DNA from 3 places in the Sphaerobacter thermophilus DSM 20745 genome. Region 2 is predicted to be linked to each of the others. Evidence: riboswitches for the same ligand, from Rfam matches in the RefSeq annotation. Region 2 holds a riboswitch; each other region holds the start of a gene.
What was found. Region 2 has a riboswitch for S-adenosylmethionine ahead of STHE_RS07425 (methionine ABC transporter ATP-binding protein). Riboswitches for the same ligand answer to the same signal wherever they lie in the genome.
Positions count from the first base shown of each region.

Region 1: linked by a shared signal. The riboswitch ahead of mtnA (S-methyl-5-thioribose-1-phosphate isomerase) and the one ahead of STHE_RS07425 (methionine ABC transporter ATP-binding protein) in region 2 are both predicted to bind S-adenosylmethionine.
Region 3: linked by a shared signal. The riboswitch ahead of STHE_RS09330 (uroporphyrinogen decarboxylase/cobalamine-independent methonine synthase family protein) and the one ahead of STHE_RS07425 (methionine ABC transporter ATP-binding protein) in region 2 are both predicted to bind S-adenosylmethionine.

Region 1 is NC_013523.1:1,228,087-1,233,955, reverse strand. It holds gene ahcY (adenosylhomocysteinase) at 62-1,336, opposite strand; gene mtnA (S-methyl-5-thioribose-1-phosphate isomerase) at 1,392-2,444, opposite strand; SAM riboswitch class I at 2,551-2,661, opposite strand; gene STHE_RS05615 (VOC family protein) at 2,845-3,816, opposite strand; gene ligM (vanillate/3-O-methylgallate O-demethylase) at 3,962-5,362, opposite strand; gene STHE_RS05605 (ABC transporter substrate-binding protein) at 5,412-5,869, opposite strand, start outside.
Region 2 is NC_013523.1:1,611,512-1,617,380, forward strand. It holds gene STHE_RS07400 (glycosyltransferase) at 1-225, shown strand, start outside; gene trxA (thioredoxin) at 410-1,123, shown strand; gene STHE_RS07410 (B3/B4 domain-containing protein) at 1,125-1,835, shown strand; gene STHE_RS19195 (MetQ/NlpA family ABC transporter substrate-binding protein) at 1,952-2,803, opposite strand; gene STHE_RS19200 (methionine ABC transporter permease) at 2,882-3,538, opposite strand; gene STHE_RS07425 (methionine ABC transporter ATP-binding protein) at 3,538-4,515, opposite strand; SAM riboswitch class I at 4,861-4,966, opposite strand; gene STHE_RS07430 (ABC transporter substrate-binding protein) at 5,179-5,869, opposite strand, start outside.
Region 3 is NC_013523.1:2,028,836-2,034,704, forward strand. It holds gene STHE_RS09315 (Hsp20/alpha crystallin family protein) at 1-465, opposite strand, end outside; gene STHE_RS09320 (site-2 protease family protein) at 591-1,733, opposite strand; gene rpoN (RNA polymerase factor sigma-54) at 2,169-3,587, shown strand; gene STHE_RS09330 (uroporphyrinogen decarboxylase/cobalamine-independent methonine synthase family protein) at 3,694-4,740, opposite strand; SAM riboswitch class I at 5,183-5,284, opposite strand; gene pyrB (aspartate carbamoyltransferase) at 5,500-5,869, shown strand, end outside.

The DNA.
Region 1 (5,869 bases), 380 kb from region 2:
TCACTGGTTGCCCTTTCGCTAGTCCGCGATCCGGCCGCCGGGGATGGCGCCTGCCATTCCTCTACGTGCCCGATTGCCACGAGCGCAGGTACTCTTCCTGCTGCGGGGTGAGTTGATCGATGGCGATCCCCATCGCCTTCAATTTCAGCCGTGCCACCTCGACGTCGATCTCCTCCGGCACCTGGTAAACCCGCTTCTCCAGGCGACCGGCCTCTCGTACAAGGTACGCAGCGGACAGGGCCTGGTTTGCGAAGCTCATGTCCATCACGCTCGCCGGATGCCCCTCGGCCGCGACGAGGTTGATCAGGCGCCCCTCCCCGAGCACGATGATCCGCTTGCCCCCGCTCAGCCGGTACTCCTCGACGTAGGGCCGCAACACCTCGCGCCCCTCGACCGCGATGTCGTCGAGCATCGTCAAGTTGATCTCCGCGTTGAAGTGCCCGGCGTTGGCGAGTATGGCGCCGTCCTTCATCGCCTCGAAGTGCTGGCGGTCGATGACATTGATGTTGCCGGTAGCGGTGATGAAGATGTCCCCCTCAGGGGCGGCGTCCACCATCGGCATCACGCGATAGCCGTCCATCACCGCCTCGAGCGCGCGGATGGGGTCGACCTCGGTAACGATCACCTTGGCGCCCATGCCGCGGGCCCGCATGGCAATCCCCTTGCCGCACCAGCCGTACCCGGCGACGACGACCGTCTTGCCGGCGAGCAGGATGTTGGTCGCCCGGATGATCCCGTCGAGCGTGCTCTGCCCGGTGCCGTACCGGTTGTCGAAGAAGTGCTTGGTATCGGCGTCGTTGACCGCAATGACCGGGAAGGCCAGCACCCCGTCGCGCTCCATCGCCCGGAGCCGGATCACACCGGTTGTCGTTTCTTCTGTCGAGCCGTACATCTCCGGGATCAACTCCCGGCGGTCGCGGTGGATGGTCGTGACCACGTCGGCGCCGTCGTCGATCACGATGTGCGGGCGCAGGTCGAGCGCCTGATGGATGTGGCGGTAGTAGGTCTCGTTGTCCTCGCCCTTGATGGCGTAGACGCGGAAACCGTCCGCGGCGAGCGCTGCCGCGACGTCGTCCTGGGTCGAGAGCGGATTGCTGGCACAAATGGCCGCCTCGGCGCCTCCGGCGCGGAGGGTATAGGCCAGATTGGCAGTCTCCGTGGTCACGTGGACGCAGGCGACGATGCGAACGCCCTCGAGTGGCCGATCACGCTCGAACGACTCTCGAATCAACCCGAGTACCGGCATCTCGCGAGCCGCCCAGGCGATCCGCCGGCGCCCCGCTTCGGCCAGCCCGATGTCCTTGATGTCGTACCTGACGTCCGTGCTCCCGGCCATCCATGTCCCTTTCCGCTCGTCGCCTCACCACGCCCAACCGCGGCATCGCCTCAGTCTACTCTGCCACCGCGGCTACTGCCCGTCGGATCGCCTCGTCGTACGGCGGCTCCAGCACACCGTGCTCGGTGATGATGGCCGTCACCAGCTCCGCCGGCGTCACGTCGAAGGCGGGATTCCACACCGGCGCATCCGGCACGGTGATCGCGATCCCGTCCACGACGCGCACCTCGTCCGGCGATCGCTCCTCGATCGGGATGCTGGCGCCGTCGGGTGTGTCCGGGTCGAGGGTCGACACCGGCGCCGCCACGTAGAACGGGATCCCATGGCTCCGCGCCGCCAGCGCCACCGCGTAGGTCCCGATCTTGTTGGCCACATCCCCGTTGGCGGCGATCCGGTCGGCCCCGACCACGACCGCGTCAACCTCCCCGCGCGCCATCAGAGCCGCAGCCGCTGCGTCGGGGATCAGCGTGTGGGGCACACCGAGTCGCGTCAACTCCCAAACGGTCAGCCGGGCACCCTGAAGGCGGGGGCGGCTCTCGTCGACGTAGACCATCGCCACCTTGCCCTGCTCGTGCGCGGTCCGGATCACCCCGAGCGCGGTGCCATAGGCCCCGGTCGCCAGTGCCCCCGTGTTACAGTGGGTCAGCACACGAGCACCAAAAGGCAAGAGCGCCGACCCCAGTTCGCTGAGCGCGCGATCCGCAGCCCATTGCTGGTCAAGGAGTCGTTCCACCAGACGGTCGAGCCAGTCCACGGCCGTCGCCGCGTCCGGAGCACCGAGACCCACCCGGCGCGCACGTTCGATCGCCCAGTGCAGATTGACGGCGGTCGGTCGGGTCTGACCCAACGTCCGCGCCGCCTGGTCAAGGGCTGCGTCGACCGGCTGTCCCTGTTCGAGCGCGGTCCGCGCGGCAATCGCCATCCCAGCCGCCGCCGCGATCCCGATTGCCGGCGCTCCGCGCACCTGCATAATGCGGATGGCGTCCGCGACGGCCTCGACCGAGCCCGCTGAGACCCAGCGCTCGACCTCCGGAAGCCGCGTCTGATCCAGCAGGCGGAGTACGCCCCGCTCCCACACCAGGGGCCGCATGTCGGCAGGGTCGCTCATCGGAGCCCACCAGGCGGCACGGTCGAACCGGTCCGTATCCCCGATCGCATCATGGTGCAAACAAAAGGGCCTCTCGTGAGCGAGAAGCCGGTTGACTCCCGCGTCACTCTCATCTCTCAGCGGCAACGCCGCTGCCGGAATTGGCACCGCGCGGACCGTGCGATCCGTCGGTTGCCGGGCTTCGTCGGGCCGTTCCCTCCACCACTCTGGATAAGAGAGACCGCTCTATTCACTTTGCGCCGCACTATAGCACAGGGCCCGGAGCGCGACAACGCACCGGGCCTCTCCAGTTAAGTCGTGCGGTACACCCGAAGGGACGGCCAAAGTCGACAGGCACACCACCGGACGGTGGACATCGAACTGCCCGCTGGCATCGCTCGGCGGCGACAACGCCAGCTCGCTACTTCACCGGCGGGGTGCCGTGGGTGTGGAAGGTCGCAACGGTCTGCAACCCCCAGGCCTGCCCACGCTGGCGCTCCGCCTGGCTCCAGATGATCGGCTTCCAGTCGGGCGCGACCACGAGCCGCGCGCCGGGGCAACCGATCTCGACGCGATGCCCGCCCGGCTCGATGACGTAGAGGAAGACCGTCTGTTGAATCGCGTGCTTGTGAGGGCCGTACTCGATGGGGGCGCCGAACTCGATCGCGATGTCCGCCGCCCTCAGCACCTCCTCGCGGGTATCGACCGCGTAGCAGACGTGGTGGAAGCGGCCCGGTGTACCGGTCGCATCCTCGGTGATGGCCACCTCGTACCCCTTGTTGTTCGAGGTGAGCCACGCGCCCTTCTCAGAGCCGTCGTCGAACACGATCCCCTCGGTAAAGCGCATACCGAGCGTCTCCTGCAACGCCACGCGGCAGGCGCGGACGTCGACGGCGAACAGGTTGATGTGGTCGAGCCGGCGGAGGTTGCAGCCTCGCGCCGGGAACCGCGAGGCCTGGTTCTTCAGGGCCGGTTTCGTCTCCGGGGTCGGCTGGTACCACTCGATGTCCCAGATCAACTCGACGACATGGCCGTCGGGCGTGCGGAAGCGGTAGGCCCGGCCGTGCCCCTCGTCACCGTCGATCCAGCCGATACCGAGACCCGCCTTCTCGACCTCGGCCACGCAGCGATCGAGCGCCTCAGGCGACGTCACACGAAAGGCGAAGTGCTCCATCATCGGCACCGGGCCGGCGGTCAGCTTCAAGGTGTGGTGAGCGTAGTCGTCCCAACCCCGGAGGTAGACCGAGTTGCCCTTCCGGCCGCTCTCGATCAAGCCGAGGAACTCGGTGAAGAAGCGCACGCTCTCGTCGAGGGTGGGTGTGATGAGTTCGACGTGCGCCAGGTGCGCCAGGTCAAAGCGGGGCTCGCCAATCCACAAACGCATCTCATCCATCGTTCACAACTCCCATCCCGCCCCGCCCGCGTGCGCCCACGAGCGCTGAGGTCGGGCACGTGGAGCGAGGCGTTCCCCGCTAACGCCGGACTACCTAAGCGAGATCGAGCCCCGGCGCTCCGAAGCGCCGGGGCGTCATTCAAGCCTAGCGTCCGACGACCGTCTCCCGATACCGGCGGGACGGCTCGGCGTAGGGCACGGGGCCGACCGTGGCACGCAGCTCGACCTGCACATGCCGCTCGACCGACGGCTTCCGGGTGCCGCCGTCCGGCTCGCCCCAGACCAGGATCACCTCGGTGCCTGGCTTCGCGTACGCCTCGTCCACCATTGCGAGCGAGAGCATCGAGGCTTCGTTCGAGCTGTAGCCGCAGAAGGTCGAGATGCCGACGATGTCGCCCTGCTTGTTCCGGACCGCGTCGTACATCCAGGTGGCGTACTGGGTGCCCGGCAGATCGATGTACTTGGGGCGCTGACCCTTGGGCTTGGTAAAGAGCGCGGCGAAGACCTTTGCGACATCTTCGCCGTTCCAAGCCAGCGTCACCTTCTTGCGGTGCGGCCGCTTCGCCATCTCTTCGAGCGCCTCGCGCCCGATGAAGTCATGGTCGAACTTCAGGATTCGCCCATAACCCAATTCCCACGGATTGAGGTAGTAGTCCTCGATGTTGGGAGTGACGAAGCTCCCACCGAGCGAGCCGACCGCCTCGAAAGACGTATCCGGCAGCCACTCGCGGTAGGCCCGCAGCTCGTCGCCCGTATACACCGCCGGTAGCGGCGACGGGATCCAACCCGACTCCAGCGTGTTACTCGAGTAGGCGCGGGAGCCGACCTGCCGCAGGCCGAACTCTTTGCCGGCCTCGACGATCGCCGCCTTGACCTCCGGCCCCTCCTCGAACGGGCCGATCAGCTCGCCACCCGCGACGCCGATCATCCCGTGGTGCAGGAGGCGCACCTTGTGCCCGGCGATGGTGATCCAGCCGGTGTGGAAGAACTTGATCGGCGGCAGCGGGCCACCGTTGAGCTTCTCGAGCAGCGCCGGTGCGTTCGGCCCCTGGAGCTGGAACCGGTACACCTTCCGGCGCCGGTTCGGGTCTCCGACCGCCCACTCGTCGCGCTCGAGCTGCACATCGTAGCCGCCCGTTTCGGCGTGGTACTGCACCCAGTTGTGCATCGAGGGGCGACCAACGAGGTTGAAGTGCTCCGGCTCGAGGTAGAAGAGCACCCCGTCGCCGATCACGTAGCCGTCCGGCGTGCAGCAGACGAACTGCTTGGCGCCGCCGGGCTCAAAGCCTCGGAAGCTATTGATCGCCAGCCGCTCCAGCAGGCGGAACGCATCGGGACCACTCACATACAGGTCGGTCATGTGGTAGGAGAGGTCGAAGAGGCAGACCGTCTCCTGCCAGGAATGCTGCTCGTCCCGCCAGTTGGTGAACTCCGGGGGCACCACTGGGTAGATGCGCGCCCCCGAGATGTTGTTGCGGAGGAAGTCCACCACGTTCGGCACGCTGCTGACGATGTCCTGCAAGGAGCGGGTTTTCTCTGCGGTCACAGTATTCTCCCCACTATCCCGTACGGTTCCCTGCAATCGCCTCGCATCTCTAGTACGACAGGTCGTCGACAGCGCCGAGTTCGTCGATCACGACGTTGCCCAGCGTCCCATCCGGCAACTCCTCGACGCGCCGAACGAACACGGGGATGACGGGCCCCTGCGACTCGGGGTGGAAGCGGAACTCCCCAGCCGGACCGACAAACTGGACCTCGCGGAGGGCCTGCAAGAACGATTCCGTGTCCTCGACGTTGCCGTCGATCGCGTTGAGCGCCTCCACGATGACCCGCCCGTTCAGATAGCCCTGGTACGAGAACTGGCCGGTGGCGGCGTCATAGCGCTCGCGGAATGCCTCGACGAACTTCTGGTTCTCCGGCGAGTCGTAAAGCGGCGAGTAGTGCAGGACACTGATCACGCCGATGGCGGCATCGCCCTGCTCGGCCAGAATGTTCTCGTCGACCGTGTCGCCCGAGCCGATCAACGGGTAGATGTCGGCGAGGCCGAAGTCCA
Region 2 (5,869 bases):
TTCACCATCGAGGACGACGTTTCCGGCCTCCTCGTTCCGCACTCCGACCCCGCCGCGCTGGCCGCGGCCCTGCGCCGGGTGCTGACCGACCACGATCTGCGATCCCGCATGCAGGTCGGTGCCCGCCAGGCGGCAGTCAACTACTCGTGGCAGACGATCACCTCGGCAGTGCTCGGTGTCTACGAGCACCTCGCCGCAGCAAACCCGGTCATCGCGTCAGCGTGATGCGTAACACGTCATGCGTCATGCGTCATGCGTCATACGTCATGCGTCCCCCTCATTCCCGACCCCTCTCCCCCCGGGTAGGAGAGGGGGGAAACGGAATACGCAGTACTCAGAACCCATCACGTATGACGCATGACGCATCACGCATCACGCAGCTTGGGTGACGAAAGGAGCTGACTTCTCGATGCCTGCTGTGATCGATCCCAATGTCTGTGATCGAAACTTCGCGGGATGCTTCCCGGCGCGCCGCTGCCCGGAGCAGGCGTTCTTCGTCGATACCGCTACCGAGCAGGTGATGATCGACAGCACGCTCTGCGGCACCTGCCCCGGCCCCTGCGTGAACTTCTGCGACCGCTACGCGATCCGCTACACCCCGGACCCGGATGAGTTCGAGGTCCTCAAGGCGCGTACCCTCGGCGAGATGACCGAGGCCGAAGCGGCAGAGGCACTGGCCAGGCGCAAGGAGGAGCGCGCCGCGGCGAAAGCGGCGGAGGAAGCCGCGAAGAAGGCGGTCATCGAGGCCACGACCGCTACCTTCGACGACCAGGTCCTGAAGGCGGACCTCCCGGTGGTCGTCGACTTCTGGGCACCGTGGTGCGGTCCCTGCAAGATGATGGCGCCGGTTTTCGAGCGGCTTGCCGAGCAGTACCGCGGTCTGGTGCGGTTCGTCAAGGTGAACGTCGACCAGGAGCCGTCACTGGCGATGCGGTACCGTGTGCAGGGGATCCCGACCCTGGCCTTCTTCTGGCAGGGCAAGCTCGTCAACATCCACGTGGGCGCACTGCCGGAGTCCGCGTTGCAGACGGCCGTCTACCAGTTCCTCAGCGCGGTCCGTGCCCAGCAGCAACAGCAACAGGAGCAGCCGGCTTCAACGGCGGAAACCGTCCAGGAGGGCTGACGTGGCCGCGCCGGTGTTTCGCATCGCTCCCGAGGTGTTCGACCTCGTCCCCACGGCCCGGTTCTACGCCGTGGTCGTGCGTGGGATCGACAACACCCGCGGCGTCGCCGAAGCAGCCACGCGGCTGGCGGAAGCGACGGCCGCGGGCCGCGAGGCCTTCGTCGGCCGTGACCCGAAGGCGGTCCCTGAGATCGCGGTCTGGCGCGACGCCTTCGGCGCCCGTGGCTGGACACCGAGCAAGTACCTGAGCTCCATCGAAGCCCTGGTGCGACGCGCCGTTAAGACCGGGAGCATCCCCAGCATCAACCCGGCCGTCGACCTGGGCAACGCCGCATCCCTCACGTACCTCGTCCCCATCGGCGCGCACGACCTCGGCTCCGCCCCCGACGGGCTCTCCGTCCGGCTCGCCGAACCGGACGACGTTTTCCGCCCGATGGGGGACGCGCCAGACGAAACCCCCGACCCGGGCGAGATCGTCTACGCCCACGGCAATGACATCCGGACGCGCCGCTGGGTCTGGCGCCAGAGCCGTACCGGCCTGGTGAACCCGGAGACGACCGACTTGCTCTACCCGATCGACGCCTTCGCCGGGACCACCGACACCGCCGCCCGACAGGCGGCGGAGATGCTCTGCGAGATGGTGCCGGCGATCCTGGGCGGGCACGCGACGCTGGCATCCCTCGACGCTTTTCACCCTGAACTCACGGAATGACCCGTCTGCGGCGGCGCGTCGACCACCCACTCCTCGTGCCATGAGACACGAGAACGCCCCGGCACGTCGTTGGAGCATCACCGACGGCACGCCGGGGCGTCGTGCTTCCAACCAATCTAGAAGGCAGCCACCACCGAGCCCTCGTACTTCTCGTTGATGAAGTCCCGCACCTCGTCCCGGTTCAGGAGTTCAGCAAGAACCTTCACCGCCGGGTCGTTCTCATGGCCACGGAGGACCGCCAGCACGTTGGCATAGGGGTTGTCGATCGCGGACTCGCGGATGATGGCATCGTCCTTCGGCTTGAACCCGGCCGTCATCGCGTAGTTCCCGTTGATCACCGCCAGATCAACATCGTCGAGCGCGCGCGGGATCTGTGCCGCCTCCAACTCGCGTATGGTGAGGTTCTTCGGGTTGTCGACGATGTCCCGGACAGTCGGCGTCAGGCCGACGCCTTCTTTCAGCGTGATCAGCCCCTCGGACTGGAGCAGCAGCAGCGCCCGCCCACCGTTCGTGGCGTCGTTGGGAATTGCGATCTCGGCACCATCCGGCAGCTCGTCGATGCTCTTGATCTTCTTAGAGTACGCACCGATCGGGTTGATGTGGACCGGCACGACCGCCACGAGATCGATGCCATGCTGCTTCGCGAAGTCCTCCATGTAGGGGACGTGCTGAAAGAAATTGGCGTCCAGCTCGCCGTCTCGGAGTGCGAGGTTCGGGGCCACGTAGTCGGTAAACTCGATGATCTCGAGTTCCAGTCCCGCCTGAGGCGCCAGGTTCTCCTGGACAAAGCGCAGGATGTCGCCGGCCGGAACCGGGGTGACACCCACCCGAAGCCGCAGCGGCGTGTTCTCGGCGGCCACGGCGGCGTTATCGCTCTGGTTCGATGTTGCGTCGTCGCCACCGCACGCTGTCAGGACCAGACTCACCACAAGAATCAGAGCGAGGACCGCGTTTCTTGTTCGACTCATTGGAGAACTCACATCCCTCTCAAGTTCTTGACTTCCACCGTGCGCCGAGTCCCGCACGAGCACCCGGCGTCCGCCTCCTCAGCGGTGCTGGAGCCGCGCTGCGATTCGGTCTCCGACCCCCTGGACCACCTGCACCAGGATGATCAGCGTGACGACCGTGGCCACCATCACGTCGGTCTCGAAGCGTTGGTAGCCATAGCGGATCGCCAGGTCACCCAAGCCGCCGCCGCCGATCGCACCGGCCATGGCCGAGTGACCGATCAAGCCGATGAGTGTTATCGTCAGCCCGCGGACCAACCCGGGTAGCGCCTCGGGGATTAGCACTTTGGCCACGACTTGCCAGGAGTTGCAGCCCACCGCCTGCGCCATCTCGATCAGCCCCCGGTCCACCTCGCGCAGTGCGGTCTCTGCCACCCGCGCGTAGAAGGGGATCGCGGCGATGGAGAGCGGCACGATCGCGGCGGTACTGCCGAGCGACGTCTTGACGATGGCCCGCGTGACCGGGATCAGCGCGACCATCAGGATGATGAAGGGGATTGAGCGCCCCAGGTTGACGATGCCGCTGAGCACACGGTTGACCAGGGGCGCCGGGAAGAGGCCACCGCGATCCGTAGCGATCAGCAGCACTCCGATCGGGAGCCCGCCGAGCACCGCAATCACGGCCGATACGCTGACCATGTAGAGCGTGGCGAACAGCGCTTCCCGGAGCGACGGCCACAGATCGAACCAGCCCATTAGTGCACCTCCACGCCCAGGCCCTGGCCGCGGAGCCATTCCAGGGCTTCGTCGATCCGGTCCCCACTCAGCGCGACCTGGAGTTGACCGATCCGTTCGCCCTGCACCAGCTCAATGCTGCCACTCAGCACGTTCACGTCGACCGAGAACTGCCGGACGAGCGTCGTCATCACCGGCGCATCGGCGGCAGCCCCGACGAACGTCAACGTCGCGAGCAGACCATCGGGCCGATTGCCGTTGAGCGCCGGGCGTGGGAAGAGCGTCGTCGCCAGGTGCGATCCCGGTCGGCTCGCAAGTTCCGCCACAGTGCCGGACTCGACGATCCGACCGGCCTCGAGGACGGCCACGCGGTGGCAGATCTCCTTGACGACCCCCATCTCGTGGGTGATGAGGAGGATCGTCAAGCCGAGCCGCTGGTTCAGGTCACGCAGCAGTGCCAGGATCGACTGAGTCGTCTCGGGGTCGAGCGCCGACGTCGCCTCATCGGAGAGGAGCACCGCCGGCTCAGCCGCAAGCGCCCGCGCGATGCCGACCCGCTGCTTCTGGCCGCCGGAGAGTTGGGCTGGGTAGGCATCTGCCCGGTCCTCCAGCCCCACCAGGGCGAGCAGTTCCGCCACACGCCGTTGCCGCTCGCGGCGGGGATAGCCCATGACTTCGAGCGGCAGCGCGACGTTCTCGGCGACCGTCCGCGAGCTGAGCAGGTTGAAGTGCTGGAAGATCATGCCAATGCGCTGGCGCGCACGGCGCAACTCAGCGCCCCGCAACCGGGTCATGTCCTGACCGTTGACCCGGACCACCCCGGAGGTCGGTCGCTCCAGGAGGTTGACGCAGCGGATCAGCGTGCTCTTTCCCGCGCCGCTCTGCCCGACGACGCCGAAGATCTCGCCGGGTCGGACCGTCAGGCTAACGCCGTCCAGCGCGACCACCGTCCGGTCCCGCTGGCGATACTCTTTCCGTAGGTTCTCGATTTCGATCACCGATAGCGGTCTCCTCCCTCAAACGCACACCAGACCCGTTCGCGGCACAGCACGGCCCTGCACGGCCGCGTGACGCCTCCGCGAAGCTCGGTGCGATATTCGGTTCGGTCAGCGGGAACGACCGTTGTCGGCCGACGTGGAGCGCGGCCGATCGGGATTAGGGCGGCGCTGGGGAGTGCGGAGCGCTGATCGAGGCGACCACGATTCCCCTACCTCCTCCTTAGGACACGAGGCAATACGCCAGCCTGCGCGGACGCGGCGCTGGAGTATCACCACAACGCGGACACATCTTGTCGTGGGGTACAAAAAACCCCACACAACGGTGGAGGGGTAGCAGGACTTCTACGCTCATCGTGCGGACATCTCGTCCGCCGGCATTGGCACCTGGCGCGCCGAGCGCGCTGGTTGCCGGGCTTCGCAGGGCCGGTCCCTCCACCACTCTGGATGAGCGTAGGTGGTATTCACTTGTCGGCCGGGAGAATACTCCGGCGCGCCAGAATTGTCAAGGAGACAGGGACGGCAGGTGCGTGTTCCCGCACGACCGACGCCAGTAACATGCGCTCCTCGATGCCACCGCGCCGACCGCCCCGACGCCTGCCGCCCCTGCCATCCCTGGCGGTTTGGCAACCGCAGGCTGCCCCGGCGGGACAGGCCCACTCGGGTCTAGTACGAAAGGTCGTCGACGTCCGGGACCTCGCCGATCACGACATTGCCGAGGCTGCCGTCCTCAAGCCGCTCCACCCGTCGGATAACCACTTTCATGATCACATGCTGCGTCTCGGGGTGGAAGCGGAACTCGCCCATAGGTCCAGTGAACTGGACGTTGCGCAGCGCCTCGAGGAAGGCCGGCTTGTCCTCGATCGCCCCACCCGTGGCATCGAGCGCCTCGGCGATGACGCGGATCGCGAGGTAGCCCTGGTACTCGAGCTGCCCCGGCAGATGCCCGTAGCGCTCCCGGAACTGCTCGACGAACGCCTTGTTCTCGGGCGAGTCGTAGAGCGGTGCGTAGTTGTTGGACGTGACGATGTCCAGCGCGGCATCGCCGATCTGATCGAGGTACGCCTCGTCGGTGAGCTCACCGCCGCCGAAGAGCGGGAAGGCATCCCGCACCCCGAACTCGGCGTACTGGGTCACAAAGCGCACCGCGTCGGCGCTGCCGTACCAAGCCCAGACGGCATCGGCGTCGGCTTGCAGGATCCGCTGCAGGTACGGTCCGTAGTCTTGCGTGTGCAGCGGCGCGAGCACCTCGTCCACCACGGTGCCGCCGGCTTCCTCGAAGTGGCGTCGGAAGACCTCCAACCGCTCCTGGCCTGCCGCGTAGTCGAGCGTCGTCAACACGATCCGCCGGTATCCC
Region 3 (5,869 bases), 420 kb from region 2:
CTGGACGGGGATCCTGCGCGCGCGGGCTTCCTCGGCCTTAGGCAGGCGCAGGGTCAACACCCCATGCTCGAGCGTCGCCTGAGCCTGATCGGCCTTGACGTCGGTCGGCAGCGTGATCGTGCGCTCGAAGCGCCCGTAGCGGCGCTCGCGCACCAGCCAGGTACCGCGATCGCGGCCCTCTCCCGCGCCCTCCGACTGCTCGTACTCCTCACGCGTCTCACCGCTGATCTGGAGCGTGTTGCCGGTGATCTGGATGGAAACGTCCTCGGGCCGCACACCCGGCATGGTCGCCTTTACGATGTACGCATCGTCCGTCTCACGCACATCGAGCGGTATCCCCATCCCCAGGCTGCCCGAGCGCAGCATCGACGTCGCCGGACGCACGAAGCTCTCGCGGAGGAGCTGATCCATCGCCTCGCGGAGCGACATCATCTCGCTCCACGGATCCCATCGGGTGATGCTCATTCCACCATCTCCCTCCCTAGGACAACCGTCGCATCGGGTCGGCGCGCGACGGCACCGGCGCGGGACTGGACACCATGCAAGGTCCGTGCCGATAGCGGAGCGCTGGGTGGCAGAGATCAGGGCGGCTAGCGGCCCATGAGGCCGAGCGCTTCGATGAGCCCGCGGTAGCGATCGCGCGTCCCGAAGCGCTCCTGGAGGTAGCGGTGGACGTGTACCAAGCGGTCCGAGGTGAAGATGCCGCGATAGAGGCCGCCCTCGACGATCGGGATGGCCGTCCTGCCCGTGGCGAGCATGCGGCGGTGGACATCATAGACGGAGCTGTCTACGTCCATGGCGGTGACATCGCGGTCCATCACATCGGCCACGCGGAGGCTGTTGCCCTGGTGGAGGCGCGCCAGGACCTCATCGCGCCAGAGCATCCCGACTACGACGCCTCCCTCGGTCACCGCCAGATCCCGCGGGCCGCCCAGGACCGCATGGCTCAGCGGCGAATCGGGCGAGACACCGCCGGAGTCCCAGACGGCAAACTGCCCCACCGGCAGCGAGCGCAGTGCCGCCTCGACGTAGATCATGCGGGACTCCACGAAGGCCGCCAGCATGATGAAGATCGAAACCAGCGGGAGCGCGACATCACGGGTGTAGAACCCGGCGGCGATCAGTGCCAGCGCAAGGAACTGGCCGAGGAACACCGCCACGCGGGTGGCCAGCACCCGGTTCGAAACCCCCGTGAGCAGCGCGCGGAAGATCCGGCCGCCGTCCATCGGGAAGGCCGGCAGCAGGTTGAAGGCCGCCAGCATCAGGTTGGCGATCCAGAGGTGAATCACGAAGCTCGCGCCGTCGATCCCCTGGATCATGAGGAGAAACCCGTACGCGTCGCGTACGCCACTCGCGAGCGCGACCGCCAGCACCACCGGCAACAAGACGGCGGCGACGATCAGGTTGAGGATCGGTCCTGCGAGGGCGACGGTCGCTTCGCGCCGGGGCGTCATCGGCACCTGCTCGATGCGCGCCACCCCGCCGATGGGCAACAGGGTAATGTCGTGCACCGTCAGACCGTAGCGGAGAGCGACGAAGCTGTGGGCCAGTTCATGACCGACGACGCAGACGAAGATCGCGGTCAGGATGAACACGCCGAAGAGGACACCCAGCAGCCCGTTGTCGGGGGCGATGCCCCAGTAGTAGGTCACCCAGAGCAGCGCGAGGAGGAAGCTTGGGTGCAGCTTGATCTCGATGCCCCGGATCGTGGCGATCCGCAGCCCTCTCCCCACGGTCTTCCACTCCCTAACCGGTACCCTGCGGCTCGGCGCAGCCCTGGGCGCCTCGGTGACACGCGCCACCATGCACGAGCCGATCGGCACGAGCCACGCACGATAATAGCAGGAAGGCGGCTACACTGCACCACCCTGCCTGCCGGGCACTACCTCCTGTGGCACGGTGCCTGCGTAATGTGGAGCAAATAACCCGTCAGGCCGCCCCCAACTACCGGTCCCTCGGTTTGCCCCCGGCACGACCGCGGAGTGCGTTTTTCTCGCAAGATTCTTGCCAAGACTTCCCCCGCCCCCTATACTGGGGACACAGGACGGGCACGCCCTCGTGTCCACCGGCGTCGGTGGTTCGCCGGAGCCCCGCCTAAGAGTTGTACGACCCGGCCGGCCCACCAGACGCACGGTACGGGAGACCTACGAAGGTCAAGGAGGGTATGCATGCCGGGTATGGATGTCTCGATGGATCTCAGCCCCGAAATGCGGGTCTGGATCTCCCCCAGCCTCATCGAGGCCAACTACATCCTCAGCCTCTCACGAATGGAGCTTCAGGAGGTCATCCAGCAGGAGTTGGAGGCCAACCCGGCACTGGAGATGGAGGAGCGGGAGATCTGCCCCGTTTGCGGCGGCGTGATCGAGGGGGGCTACTGCCCTACCTGTCTTATCGACCAGCGGGAGCAGCACCCCGAGGAGCCCTTCGAGGACTACCCGGAACAGCTCTACACCGCGGTCTCGCGGGAGCGCGACGACTCCGACGACTTCGACCCCATGACGCTCGTCGCCTCCGAGCAGACCCTCCAGGAGCAAATCCTCTCCGACGTCGCCACGCTGTGCCAGAATGGGGATCTCAGCGTTGCCGAGTACCTGGTCAACTCCCTGGACGAGCGCGGCTTCATCGATGTCGACCTTGATGACGTTGCCGCCCGCTTCGGCCGCCCGCGGGAGTACGTCGACCGGGTGATCGAGTACATCCAGTCGGTGGCTCCGATCGGCGTCGGGGCACGCGACCTGCGCGAGTGCCTGCTGATCCAACTGCGCTATCTCAAGGACATCGGCGTCGAGGTGCCGCCCTTCGTCGAGCCGATCCTGCGCGACTACCTGGAGCAGTTCGGCGCCCATAAGTTTGGCTTCATCGCCAAAGAGCTGGGGATCACCAACGAGCAGGTCGAGGAAGCGCGCGACTTCATCCGCGCGCACCTCAACCCCTACCCGCTGCAGAGCCAGGAGGCGCGCTACTGGAAGACGCCGCTCCGCTCACCCTACGTCGCGCCTGACGTGGTGGTCAGCCTGCGCGACGGAGATCTGGTGGTCGAGGTCGTGGACACGCGGCATTTCCACCTGCGGATGAACCCGCTCTACGCCCAGATCGCCCGCGAGATCGGCCGCAGCCGCACCCGCGGGGACTACAACGACACCGAGCGCCAGCACGTCCGCGAGTTCGTCAACCGTGCCAAGCTCTTCATCTCCAACATCAACCAGCGCCGGGAGACGCTCTACAAGATCTCGCGGTGCATCGTCGAGCTGCAGGAGGACTTCCTGCGCGGCGGCGTGCGCGAGCTGCGCCCGCTGACCCGGGCCGTCGTCGCTCAGCAGGTTGGGGTACACGAGTCGACCGTGAGCCGGGCCACCGCCAACAAGTTCGTGATGCTCCCCAACCGCAAGGTCATCCCGTTCAGCGACTTCTTCACGCCGTCGCTCAGCGTGAAGGACATCATCAAGGAGATGATCGAGCGCGAGAACCAGCCGCTGACCGACCGTCGCATCTGCGACCTCCTGAGCAAGCAGGGCATCCGTATCGCCCGCCGCACCGTCGCCAAGTACCGCGCCGAGCTGGGCATCCTCCCGAGCACCATGCGGTAGCAGGAAGACCTGAGCCCCCTCTCCCCAGGTCAGGGAGAGGGGGCTCGTCGATGTGTCTGGCACGTGCCTGCCACGCCGGGCATGGCCGGACGTGACAGCCCTGCCCCTACACCACCGACACCACCGGCTCGCTCACCTCGGCATGCAGGCGAAGCAGCGCCGGGATGGACTCCGGCGGGCGGCGCCCCAGACCGCACTCGGTCGCGACGCCGAAGGTGGGGACCACTCGTCGAGCCGCCTCGATGCGGCGCCGGGTTCCCTCAACCCCGTCGGTGTCGTGAACCAGGCCCAGGTACAGCTCGGTCTCCGGGTCGAGCCGCAGATCGCGCAGCGGGGCGAAGTAGGCGTCGTCGCTGCGGTCGACCGGCACCGGCAGGTGGAGCCAGGTGATCGGCCGCTGCACCCCGGCGACGATGCGGTTTGCGAGGTCGGTCAGGAGCCGGGTGTCCTCCGGCTGCTTGAAATGCCTGTGGCCGGCATCGCCGTAGCAGAGGTGGTAACCCAGCTCGACGTCGGCCGGGATGTAGTCGCCGATACGGACCAGCCGCTCGACGATCGCCTCGAGCGGGTTATCGAAGGCGGACGGAAAGGCCTGCTCCAGGATGCCGACTTCGACCGCCACGTCCCACTGGATCGCCAGTTCATCGTGCGGGATCGCTGCGAGGATCTCATCCACCTCGGCCAGCAGGCGTGCCTCGTAGGCCGGCTCGACCGCGGCCTGCGACTCGGGCTGCACATAGGCGGCGACCGACGCCAGGGGCGTGGGCAGCGAGACCTGGAAGCGGACGTGCGCCGGGATCGTCCCGGCCGCCTTGAGCTGCGTGAAGGTCGCGTACGACTCCCGAGCCGCGTCGGCGTAGCCCAGGTTGTCGAAGCGGATCTCCGACGGGTCCACCCCGGCACGGAGTCGAAACTTTGGCGCGGGCACGTAGTCATCCGGGTTCGGCGGGATCACCTCGAGTTGCGGCACCCTGGCCAGCACGTCGTTCTGCCACCCGATCCAGTTGCTGCGCACGCCGGTCTCCCCGTCCGGGATGCGGCGCAGGCGGTCGCCGAGGATCCCGGCGGCAGTCTGGAAAACCTCGGCGGCATCGGCCAACGGGACGCTCCCGACGAGCAGCGCGCCACGCGGGGCCTCGAATTGGTTACTCACGGTCCGCTCCTTCCATACGGTCGTCGGGCGATCCGTACAGCACCCTGCGGGCTGCACGTTCGCCTTCCCACTCCACTGCCGGTGACTGACCTGGTGTGATTCGCCGGGGACGAAGAGAGCCCGTCCCCGGATGCTGGGGACGGGCTCGCGAACCCGTGGTACCACCCCGCTTCGCCCGCGCCTCGCGACGCGCGCCTCGGTGGGTGCGGATGCACCCTGACCTGGATAACGGAGGTCAACCCGGCGGGACCTACTGCGGGCGACTGCCCGGTTCAGACCGCGGCTCGGAGGTCATCTTCGGCGAGGGCCCGTGTGCCGCCTCTCACCGTCGCGGCTCGCTGAGACCGTAGCGCCTCGCGTACTCTCCTCGTCAACGCCTTTGCGCTCGGCCGTGGGGCAATAAAAAACCTCCACGGCATCGGTGGAGGATCACAAACCGTGTCGCTCATCGTGCGGACACTGTCCGCCGGCATTGGCACCTGGCGCGGTACGCGCTGGTTGCCGGGCTTCGCAGGGCCGTTCCCTCCACCACTCTGGATGAGCAGAACTCTATTCAGTTGTGGGTCGGATACTACGCCCCTCCGTCGCGGATGTCAATAGGTTTGGGCGGCATTTCCACGCCTGATCCACCCAGCCCCGCCATGACGGGTTCGGAAATGTCTCTTCCGACCAGAGATCTTGGTCGCGTGAAGACGGTGAGAAGGCCGCGATCCGGGTATACTCTGGGATGGCCCGTTTTCGGCCGAGCAGGAAGGAGAGATGATGTCCGGGTCGCGGAGTGCGCGCAGTATCCTCGCCGTGCAGCAGTTCGACCGCCCCTTCCTCGAACAGCTCTTCGCGCGCGCCGACGAGATGCGCGTGATTGTGGCTGCCGGCGGCTCCAACCGGCTCAGCGGCCGGATCATGGCGACCCTCTTCTTCGAACCGAGCACGCGCACGCGCCTGAGCTTCGAGTCGGCGATGATCCGGCTCGGCGGGCAGGTCCTCTCGGCCGAGTACGCCCGGGAGACCTCGTCTGCGGCCAAGGGGGAGACCATCGAGGATACCGCGCGCATCGTCGAGTCGTACGCCGACGTCATCGTCATCCGCCACCCGGAGGCCGGCTCCGCCGCCCGCGCTGCGTCGGTGA